Regions from separate parts of the Klebsiella sp. WP3-W18-ESBL-02 genome, predicted to be linked through region 2. Evidence: predicted binding sites of a transcription regulator. Region 2 holds the regulator's gene; the other holds the start of a gene.
The links. The regulator Fur, encoded in region 2, represses iron uptake genes when iron is present. The targets are predictions, from matches to a motif close to ATAATAATGAGAACNACTATCAA.
Positions count from the first base shown of each region.

Region 1: sufA (Fe-S cluster assembly scaffold SufA) is a predicted target of Fur. The motif match lies at 2,394-2,416, and genes of this name have one in related genera.

Region 1 is NZ_AP021972.1:2,828,659-2,834,230, forward strand. It holds gene sufC (Fe-S cluster assembly ATPase SufC) at 1-469, opposite strand, end outside; gene sufB (Fe-S cluster assembly protein SufB) at 487-1,974, opposite strand; gene sufA (Fe-S cluster assembly scaffold SufA) at 1,985-2,353, opposite strand; gene H7R56_RS13575 (universal stress protein) at 2,984-3,811, opposite strand; gene H7R56_RS13580 (SulP family inorganic anion transporter) at 3,829-5,307, opposite strand.
Region 2 is NZ_AP021972.1:3,562,832-3,568,403, forward strand. It holds gene ybfF (esterase) at 1-716, shown strand, start outside; gene ybfE (LexA regulated protein) at 846-1,139, shown strand; gene fldA (flavodoxin FldA) at 1,290-1,820, shown strand; gene fur (ferric iron uptake transcriptional regulator) at 2,113-2,565, shown strand; gene chiQ (ChiQ/YbfN family lipoprotein) at 2,687-3,025, opposite strand; gene chiP (chitoporin ChiP) at 3,076-4,482, opposite strand; gene glnS (glutamine--tRNA ligase) at 4,931-5,572, opposite strand, start outside.

The DNA.
Region 1 (5,572 bases), 730 kb from region 2:
AGATATCGTTGCGTTTTTTTTCACCGCCAGAAAACCCGACGTTCACCGACCGGGTCAGCAGGTCCGCCGGCATTTTCAGCAAGGCGATTTTCTCTTCCATCAAATCCTGAAAATCGAAGCGATCCAGCGGCTCTTGCCCACGATGGGCGCGCACCGCGTTGAGCGCGGTTTGCAGGAAAAACTGGTTGCTCACGCCGGGAATTTCAACCGGGTACTGGAAGGCCATAAAAATCCCTTCCCCGGCCCGCTCTTCCGGCGACAGCGCTAACAGGTCATGGCCTTTAAAGGTGACAGCCCCTCCGGTCACCGTATAGTCTTCACGGCCAGCCAGCGTCGCAGAGAGCGTACTTTTCCCCGACCCGTTCGGTCCCATAATGGCGTGGACTTCGCCCGGGCGGACGTTCAGGCTGACGCCGCGCAGAATCTCTTTATCCTCAACGGAGACCTGTAAATCTTTGATATTCAACATATCGTTTCCCTTAATGCTTAACCGACGCTGTGTTCAAGGCTGATAGCCAGCAGTTTTTGCGCTTCCACGGCGAACTCCAGCGGCAGCTCCGAGAAAACATCCTTACAAAATCCGTTAACAATCATTGAGATGGCATCATCTTCGCTGATGCCGCGTTGCAGACAATAGAACAGCTGGTCTTCACCAATACGCGAAGTGGTCGCCTCGTGCTCCAGCTGGGCGCTGTTATTGCGACACTCCACGTACGGAAACGTATGTGCACCGCAGTCAGGGCCGATGAGCATCGAGTCACACTGGGTGTAGTTGCGGGCGTTGGTCGCCGTCGGCATAATTTTCACCAGCCCGCGATAGCTGTTCTGGCTATGCCCGGCGGAAATCCCCTTCGAGATGATGGTCGATTTTGTGTTTTTACCGATGTGGATCATCTTGGTGCCGGTATCAGCCTGCTGGTGACCGCTGGTCAGCGCCACGGAGAAAAATTCCCCCACCGAGTTATCGCCGCGCAAAATACAGCTAGGGTATTTCCAGGTAATGGCCGAGCCCGTTTCCGACTGCGTCCACGACATTTTGCTATTTTCACCTTCGCACAGCGCGCGCTTGGTCACGAAGTTGAGGATCCCGCCGCTGTTGTTGTCACCGGGGAACCAGTTCTGCACGGTAGAGTATTTCACCTCGGCATCTTTATGAATGATCACCTCTACCACCGCCGCATGCAGCTGATAGCTATCGCGCACCGGCGCCGAGCAGCCCTCAATGTAGCTCACATAGCTGCCCTCGTCGGCTATCAAAATCGTGCGCTCAAACTGGCCGGTTTTTTCTGCGTTGATACGGAAATAGGTCGACAGCTCCATCGGGCAGCGGACGCCCTTAGGGATATAAATAAAGGTACCGTCTGAAGCCACCGCCGCGTTTAACGCAGCAAAGAAGTTGTCATTTTCCGGAACAACCGTACCGAGGTAACGCTGGACCAGCTCCGGATGGTCATGAATCGCTTCACCAAACGAGCAAAAAATAATCCCTTGTTCAGAGAGTTTTTCCCGGTAGGTTGTCGCCACCGACACCGAATCAAAAATGGCGTCTACCGCCACCTCTTTGCCTTCACGTACCGGAACACCAAGCTGGTTAAACGCGGCTTCAACCTCATCGGTTAAAAAGCTGCGGCTCCCGGTTTGCTGCTGTGCGCCAGGTTCAGAGGCGCAGCTATCGTCGCAGTTTCCGCAGGACGGCGCGGAATAATAGCTGTAGTCCTGATAGTTCAGCGCATCATAGTGCGCCTTCAGCCAGTGAGGCTCTTCCATTTCCAGCCAGGCACGATAGGCCTTGAGGCGAAATGCCAGCATCCATTCCGGCTCGTTGCGCCTGGCGGAGATCGCCCGCACCACGTCTTCGTTAATGCCCTTCGCCAGCTCGTCGGTTTGCAGCTGAGTGAAAAAGCCTTCTTTATAGTTCAGCGGGCCGCCGGCCCAGGTCTGGACATCGTCAGTTGCGTCAGTATTACGCGTCATTATGTACCGCCTATACCCCGAAGCTTTCGCCACAGCCGCATTCGTTCTGCGCCTTGGGGTTATGATATTTGAACAGCTGATTCAGCCCTTCGCGCACGTAATCCACCTCTGTACCGTCAATAAACGGCATTGCGCGTAAAGGCACCCACAGCTTCGCGCCCTCGTACTCAAACAACAGATCGTCACGATCCGGCTCGCTGACTGCGTCCAGCACGTAGCCGAAGCCCGCACAGCCGGTTTGCTTAACCCCCAAACGCACGCCCTGGAGCGTCGGCTGCTGTTTGACCAGTTCGCGAATATGCGCCGCTGCCGAAGGCGTCAGCGTGATACCGCGCCAGGTCACATCGTTGGGATCAAAGGTTCCAGAATGCACTTCCATAGGTCTACCTCATCAGTGGAGCCACAAAGGGAATAACGCCATGTTAGTGATAATGATTATCACTTCAACCCGCGCCGCGTGGGGGTATTGCGCCTGCGCCCCTTTGTGTATCGCTTTTTATAAGCATAGACCCTGCTACGGCAGGTGAATGGGATAGAGAAAATTTTGCAATACTTTGAAAAATAATAGATTTAATTGCATTGATAGGCTTAATGCGGCAGAGAATTAAAGATGCATAGCTAATGCCTATTTATTTAATCGGTTTTGGCGTGTTCTGTGAATCAAGGGGTTAGAGCACTATCAATGGGTTACGGAAACTACTGTATAGCTATATAGGGACATATACAGACTTTTTTATGCCCCCAAACATGCCCCCACAATACCTTTTGCCCCCATTCCCCCCCAGATTTGTGCTATTGCATTTCGCTGTAACCTCTTAATGATCGCAGGGAATTTTAAATCGTAGAATCTCTGGTAGTGTGCTGCAATGGTAACTCCCCCTACCGGCTCCTAATAAATCATCATGTCACGGTATAGCTAACGTCCGCCTCTGGCACAAAGCGGAAAAGATCACAGAGCTAAAGGGCTGCTGTGAGCTAGAAGCAGCCCCGAAATCAGGGCCCGCCTGTTTTATCTGAGCATTAGCAGGGGCTGACGGCTATCAGATAGCATCTCTGTTGTGTTGCTGCCGATAAAGAATTTGCGCAGCCGTGAATGTCCGTACGCTCCCATAACCATAAGATCAATCCCGTGTTCCTCGGCGTAGCGGCACAGCGCATGAGCCACAGTATCGGCTTTTAGCAAACTTGCCTGACTGGTTATGCCTGCTCTTTGCAGCAGAGACTGAGCGACCTCCAGCGACTCTGACCTTCCATTCACCATCACCAGATGGCATGTCAGATTCAAAAACAATGGACTTACGGATAATTGGCGCAAATTTTCCAGACTCGCTTCACTTCCGTCATAGGCGAACATGACACGTGAAGGAACAGAGAAGGTTTCGGGTACAATTAAGACAGGATTTTTTTGCAGACGAATAACATTCTCAAGATGGCTTCCGACCGGATTTGATGCCCCTCGACGCCCCAGCACCATAAGACGCGTCTCCCCTAATTCAGCCAAAATCCCATCTAGCGTGCCATGTTTTTGCAATTGTTGTGGTGCTTGTAGCCCCGTCTCTGCCAGCAGCTCAGAACAATTTTTCAGAATGGCTTTACCCTGCGCCATCAATAATCGGTTACGTTCGCCCTCAAGGTGAACCAGCTCTTCTGTAAAATGTTCCCAACTGTCTAAGCCGATGGTTCCAGTCAGGTCCGAAGCCACAGGCTGGCTACTTTTTTCCAGTACATGAAGCAGGGCCAGAGAGACCTTCAGCGTGGAGGCCGCCCAAGCCGAATATTTACAGACGGCCTGTGTTGATGACGAACCATCCACACAGGCAACAACGGTGTTGTTCATTTCATGACTTCCGGACATTAATGACCTCCCATTAATTTATCAACTTCTTCGGGTTTATCATGCATACCAAACCGATCAACAAGGGTGCGTGTGGCATCATTCATCCCGCGAATCTCAACCTCAGTACCCTCTCTGCGGAACTTAATAACCACTTTGTCCAGGGCTGTAACCGAAGTGATGTCCCAGAAATGGGCATGTGAAACGTCTATCACCACATTCTCAATCGCTTCACGGAAATCAAAGTGGCTGGTAAAGCGATCTGCTGATGCAAAGAATACCTGGCCGGTAACGGTATACGTCCGGCTCATCCCTTCCAGAACTGAGGTTACACGCATGAACCGGGATACTTTAGTGGCAAAGTTAAGCGAAGCAATCAGTACACCGGTCAGTACACCGAAGGCCAGATTATGTGTTGCCACCACAACCAGGACGGTGGCAAGCATGACCACGCTGGTTGAAAGGGGGTGTGAACGCAGGTTTGTAATAGAGCGCCAGGAGAATGTTCCGATGGAAACCATAATCATCACTGCGACCAGCGCCGCCATCGGTATTTGAGATACCCAGTCGCGCAGGAACACAATCAGGCAAAGCAGAACCACGCCCGCCGTGAGGGTTGAAAGCCGTCCACGTCCACCAGATTTTACGTTGATAACGGATTGCCCAATCATCGCGCAGCCTGCCATTCCTCCGATAAAGGATGTGCAGATATTCGCGATACCCTGAGCTTTGCACTCCCGGTTTTTGTCACTTGGCGTGTCGGTCATGTCATCCACAATCGTGGCGGTCATCATCGACTCAAGCAGGCCAACCACCGCAAGCCCGGCAGAATAAGGCAGGATGATGAGCAGCGTCTGGAGATTTAAAGGTACGTCAGGAAGCAGGAATACCGGCAGGCTGTCGGGAAGTTTCCCCATGTCCCCGACGGTCCGAACATCAAGCTGCAGCAACACGGAAATGCCGGTCAGTACCACGATGCAGACAAGAGGTGAAGGAATGGTTTTGTTGAGATAGGGGAAGAGATAGATAAGCCCCAGGCCCGCTGCAGTCATGGCATAGACATGCCAGGTTACGTTGGTCAGTTCTGGCAACTGGGCCATGAATATCAGTATTGCCAGCGCATTAACGAATCCCGTCACCACTGAGCGTGAAACAAAGCGCATCAGCCCGCCGAGCTTCAGATAGCCGGCTATCAGTTGGAATACCCCTGTAAGAATGGACGCGGCCAGTAAATATTCCAGGCCTTGATCTTTCACCAGAGTCACCATCAGCAGCGCCATTGCCCCCGTGGAGGACGAAATCATTGCCGAACGCCCGCCAAAGAAGGCCGTAACGAGAGGGATACAGAACGCTGAGTAGAGGCCTACCTGGGGATCCACACCGGCAATAATGGAAAATGCGATCGCTTCTGGAATGAGCGCGAGCGCGACAACAATACCGGCAAGAACGTCACCACGGACGTTACCCAGCCAGTCCCTACGTGTCGAGGACAGCAGCATAATAATTTCTCAGTTTTTAGATACAGTCAGCCCTGGAGGGCAACGATTTTACGTACGATAAAGCACATCCGCAGACGGGATGTAATTGAGTGCGTGCTGAGACTCGCTCAGTACGACGGAGGTAGGAAAAACTCAGGGTGGCGTAATACGCATAACGGTTATCAGATTCTCCATTGCTGGTGTATATGTATTGTCCGCGTGTTGCCTGGGGGCAACTGACAGGCATAAGGCCGGAACCTGAATTCGTTCAAAGCCGAACAATACT
Region 2 (5,572 bases):
CCCCCATCGTTCTGGTTCACGGCCTGTTCGGCAGCCTGGATAACCTGGGCATCCTGGCGCGTGACCTGGTTTCTGACCACGACATCATTCAGGTCGATATGCGTAACCACGGATTGTCTCCTCGCGCCGACGAGATGAACTATCCGGCCATGGCGCAGGATCTGCTGGATACCCTGGACGCCAACCAGATTGAAAAAGCCACGCTGATTGGCCATTCCATGGGTGGTAAAGCCGTCATGGCGATGACCGCGCTGGCTCCGGAGCGGATTGACCGCCTGGTCGCGATCGATATTGCGCCGGTGGACTACCACGTGCGCCGTCACGATGAGATTTTTGCCGCCATTAACGCCGTCACCAGCGCCGGAGTTGCCACTCGCCAACAAGCGGCAACGGTCATGCGCGAGTATTTGCATCAAGAGGGCGTCATTCAATTCCTGCTGAAGTCGTTCGTTGACGGCGGTTGGCGCTTTAACGTACCGGTGCTGTGGGAACAATACCCGCATATCGTGGGCTGGGAGGCCATTCCGGCCTGGGATCATCCGGCACTGTTTATTCCCGGCGGCAACTCGCCGTACGTTACGGAAGCCTACCGCGCCGATCTGCTCGCCCAGTTCCCGCAGGCCAGAGCGCACGTCATTGCCGGTGCAGGACACTGGGTGCACGCGGAAAAACCGGATGCGGTACTGCGTGCCATCCGCCGCTACCTCGCAGAGTGATTAAAAATGCATCGACCGCGCGTCAGAATGGCCGTGGTCGTTGGCGTGCGGGCCCCACTGTTGTATGATTGCGCGCTGTCTGCATCGGGCACCGCCCGGTAGCTTGTTTCCCCGAAGTCACTCTGAACCATGGCAAAAGAACAAACGGACCGTACGACATTAGATTTGTTCGCAAATGAGCGTCGGCCGGGAAGACCCAAAACCAATCCGCTTTCGCGTGACGAACAGCTCCGCATTAATAAGCGCAATCAGCTCAAACGCGATAAAGTTCGCGGGCTTAAGCGCGTCGAGCTCAAACTGAACAGCGACGCCGTTGATGCGCTTAACGAGCTGGCAACTGCCCGTGACATGAGCCGTAGCGAACTCATCGAAGAAATTCTGATGAGCCAGTTAGCCCTGTTGCACGGACAGGGGAACGTCTGAAAAATCCCCCAGAACACACTTTCATGTAGCAGAGTGTGCAGTCCGGCACGATAGCTGTTTCCGCACGCTTCTCTGTTCTGCTATGATTGCCCTTATCTGTGGGCAATAAGCCACCACCATATCATTAAGTTTCAAGAGGTTATTTTACTCATGGCAATCGTTGGCATCTTCTTCGGTAGCGACACCGGGAACACCGAAAATATCGCAAAAATGATTCAAAAACAGCTTGGTAAAGATGTCGCAGACGTTCACGACATTGCCAAGAGCAGCAAAGAAGACCTGGCGGGCTACGATATCCTGCTGCTGGGTATCCCGACCTGGTACTACGGTGAAGCACAGTGCGACTGGGATGATTTCTTCCCATCACTGGAAGAAGTGGACTTCAACGGTAAGCTGGTTGCGCTGTTCGGCTGCGGCGATCAGGAAGATTATGCGGAATACTTCTGCGATGCGCTGGGCACCATCCGTGACATCATTGAACCAAACGGCGCCACCATCGTCGGCCACTGGCCGACCGCGGGCTACCATTTTGAAGCCTCTAAAGGTCTGGCCGATGACGACCACTTTGTCGGTCTGGCCATTGACGAAGATCGTCAGCCGGAGCTGACCGCAGAGCGCGTTGAAAAATGGGTTAAACAGGTCGCGGAAGAACTGCACCTGGACGAAATTAAAAACGCCTGATGATAATGAGGCGCAATTATGAAATTGCGCCTCATTAATAGGTAAAAGCAATCAAAATAATAGCTACATTTTTTTAACTTTTTAGCGCATACCTGTACAATATCTTCTGATTTAGCGCGGTCTCATCGGGAGTTTGTCGATGAAGCCTCGTTTTTGAAAGCTTAGTTTACCCAAGTCTTGCTGTTTTCATTTCAATAGGGTCATTCTATAATGAGACGCATTAAAACGGGTGAATTCTCTGTGATACTTTCGCTGATGGAAGTTAATCGTTTAGCAACAGGACAGATTCCGCATGACTGACAATAATACCGCATTAAAGAAGGCTGGCCTGAAAGTCACACTTCCACGGTTAAAGATCCTGGAAGTGCTTCAGGGGCCGGACAACCACCATGTCAGTGCGGAAGACTTATACAAACGCCTGATCGACATGGGTGAAGAAATTGGTCTGGCGACGGTTTACCGCGTCCTGAACCAGTTTGACGATGCTGGCATCGTTACCCGTCATAACTTTGAAGGCGGCAAATCCGTTTTCGAACTGACCCAGCAGCATCACCACGATCACCTGATCTGCCTTGATTGCGGGAAAGTGATCGAGTTTAGCGATGATTCCATTGAAGCTCGCCAGCGTGAAATCGCCGCGAAGCACGGTATTCGCCTGACTAACCATAGTCTTTATCTGTACGGCCACTGCGCTGAAGGCGACTGCCGTGAAGATGAACACGCTCACGACGCCGTAGAAAAATAACGCGTCGTCTTCGTTAAAAACCAGCGCTATCCGCTGGTTTTTTTTCGCCTGCCGTCAGATATTGGCCATAAAAAAACCGCTGCAAGCAGCGGTTTTTTCAGTTATTAGCGTGGCGGAATATTTATTTTTGCGCAGGAGTATTGTTGCTGCGAATTTCCTGCCACATTTTATCGCATTTGGCTTTTACCGCCTGGTCGTTACCGGTACGGGTTGCCTGAATGCACTGCTGATAATCCAGCACGCGCACGCTTTCCTGGTTAGCAAACTGCTGGTGCTGCTTCTCTTGTTTCAGCACGTTCAGCACGCTTTGGCAGGCTTCGATTTTATCCGGATTACCCTGCGCGGTGTTGATACAGGCGCTGTAGGCATCCTTCAGCTTGCTGTCTTCTTTTGGCGCTGGCGGCTGAACACAGGCGGTCAGCCCTGCGGCCATCAGAGCAACCATAATCAGTTTTTTCATACGATGAGCCTCTTAGCGGCGGCAGAGGTCTCCCCCTGCCGCATCATGCATCAGAAAATAGTGAACGGAGCGATAACCATGAATTTCACGTCGCGCTCATCCTGGAAGATGTTGCCGTAACCACCGCCCCAGCTCGGGATATCGGAGTGGTTGTCATACTGAGTGAAGTGCAGTTTGAAGAGCGTACCCTTCGCGCGGCCTTCCTGTACGGTGTACATCGCATCCAGACTGTATGCAGACTCTCTGATAGTGTTGTTTTTGTTGTAGTAAGCATCCGGGTTGCTCTGCCAGGTCGCTGGCTTCGCATCCCATGCATAAACATAGGAAGCCCCTACTGCCCAGCCCGGCAGGTTCCAGTTCTTCAGGTCATACATGGTACCGAAGAAGACCGCCTTTTCGCCGTTGGCGTTGAAGTCAGAACGGTTATCCCACCAGATATCCAGACGACCGTTGGACGATGCGTAGGTCGGGGTCATACGTTGCAGGAAGTAACCCTGCTGACCGTCGGCCTTAACCCAGGTCCCTTCCAGGCGGAAGTCAAAGACTTCGTTCAGCTTGTAGCCGAATGTCAGCGCCTGCAGCCAGGCGGTGCCATCATAGATATCGTTTACGCTGCCGTCGTTAACCTTGTCGCGCGTACCGTAGAACTGGTAGCTGGTGGTCAGCGGGCCGCCAGGAATATCAAACTTGTAGCTGGCTTTGGCGAAGTACTGATCAACATACCCTTCCGCCTGACCGAATGCCGCTTCCAGCACCAGGTTGTTTTTGAAATCATATTTCGCGCCAACGGAGTGCAGATAATCAACCTTGGTCTTCTTATCGGCCTGATAGAAGTCGTCCATCTCCAGGTGCCACGGCGCTTTATACTCGTTGGTCCACATGTACGAGAAGCTCAGCGCACCGTTGTCGCCGTAGTCGAAATTCGCCCCGGCTTCAGCACCCTGATAGGTACCCGGCATAAAGCTCCAGTGCGGCGCCAGCAGGGTTTGACCGGTTGGCTGAATGTAACCGGCACGTGCCCAGGTTGGGCCCAGTTTAAATTTAGCTGCCGCTTTATACAGGCTGATACCGCTCTTATCGCCGCTGTAATCTTCGCTGTAACCTTTGTTTTTCGACGAGAAGGCAATTTCGTTCGGGTGGCCACTTTCGCTGCTTTCCGCCATTTCAATTGCGGTAAACGCCGCAATATCAATACCGAACATGTCAGCCGCATAGCCAGACTGGAAATCAAGGTTAGCGTTCCAGGTGGAGTGGGAAAGGTTGGTTTTATATTTGTCGTGGTCGGTCACATCTTTACGGTCACGTTCACGCTGCCAGTAATAGACGCCACCGGTCAATGTTGAATCATCAATAAACCCTTCCGCTTTGGCTTCCGGGGTCATTGCAAAACCTGAGAGTGCTGTCACACCGGCGATAGCCAGCGCCAGCGTACTACGTTTGCCACTAAACGTACGCATAGTTATATCCTCTTTGACTTTTAAAATGCCGCCGCAAAGCAGAGGCAAAAAATAAAACTTAAAAAAAATGAACTTCTGGAAAAAGATATTTAGTACACGGATAGACTATTTTTCGCGACGCGAATTATCAATCCTTTTCCGCAACAAGAGTGCAGGATTATGACAAAGCGCACATATTTGGTTTCAATGTGTAACGTAATGCGTTATTAACATTTATCCACGCCAGCCCTTGCGGGGCCTGAGTGGAATGTTAATGAGACCGTTTACATTCAGAATGTGTGATGGGAGTTGTAAAAAAAAACGAACGTATCAGACCCAGGATATTACTATTAATTCGCTCTGCGAAATGATAAGTCATCATGAACGATACGGGGATAAAATTACCCTCCGGTTTCTGGCGTAAAAAAAAACGCCGCAAAAGCGGCGTTTTTTATTCTGCTGAGTGAGCTTAGCCCGCCCAGGTATCACGTAAACCGACGGTACGGTTAAAGACCAGCTTATCCGCGGTGGTGTAGCGGCTGTCGAGACAGAAGTACCCCTCACGCTCAAACTGATACGCTTTACCGGCCTCTGCGGCCTGCAGAGACGGTTCGGCATAGCCCTGCTTGATGACCAGCGACTCAGGGTTCATCACCGCGAGGAAGTCTTCCGCAGCGCCCGGATTCGGCACGCTGAACAGACGGTCATACAGACGAATTTCTACCGGTAGCGCATGCGCGGCGCTCACCCAGTGAATAACGCCCTTCACCTTGCGACCATCGGCCGGATCTTTGCTCAGGGTATCGGCATCGTAGGTGCAGAAGATGGTGGTGATATTGCCTTCAGCATCTTTCTCCACGCGTTCTGCTTTCACGACGTAGGCGTTACGCAGGCGAACTTCTTTGCCCATCACCAGACGCTTGTACTGTTTGTTCGCTTCTTCACGGAAGTCGGCGCGATCGATCCAGATTTCCGCACTGAACGGCACGTCGCGGCTGCCCATCTCCGGCTTATTCGGATGGTTAGGCATGGCGACCATTTCGCTTTCGCCCTGCGGGTAGTTTTCGATAACCAGCTTAACCGGATCGATAACCGCCATCGCGCGCGGCGC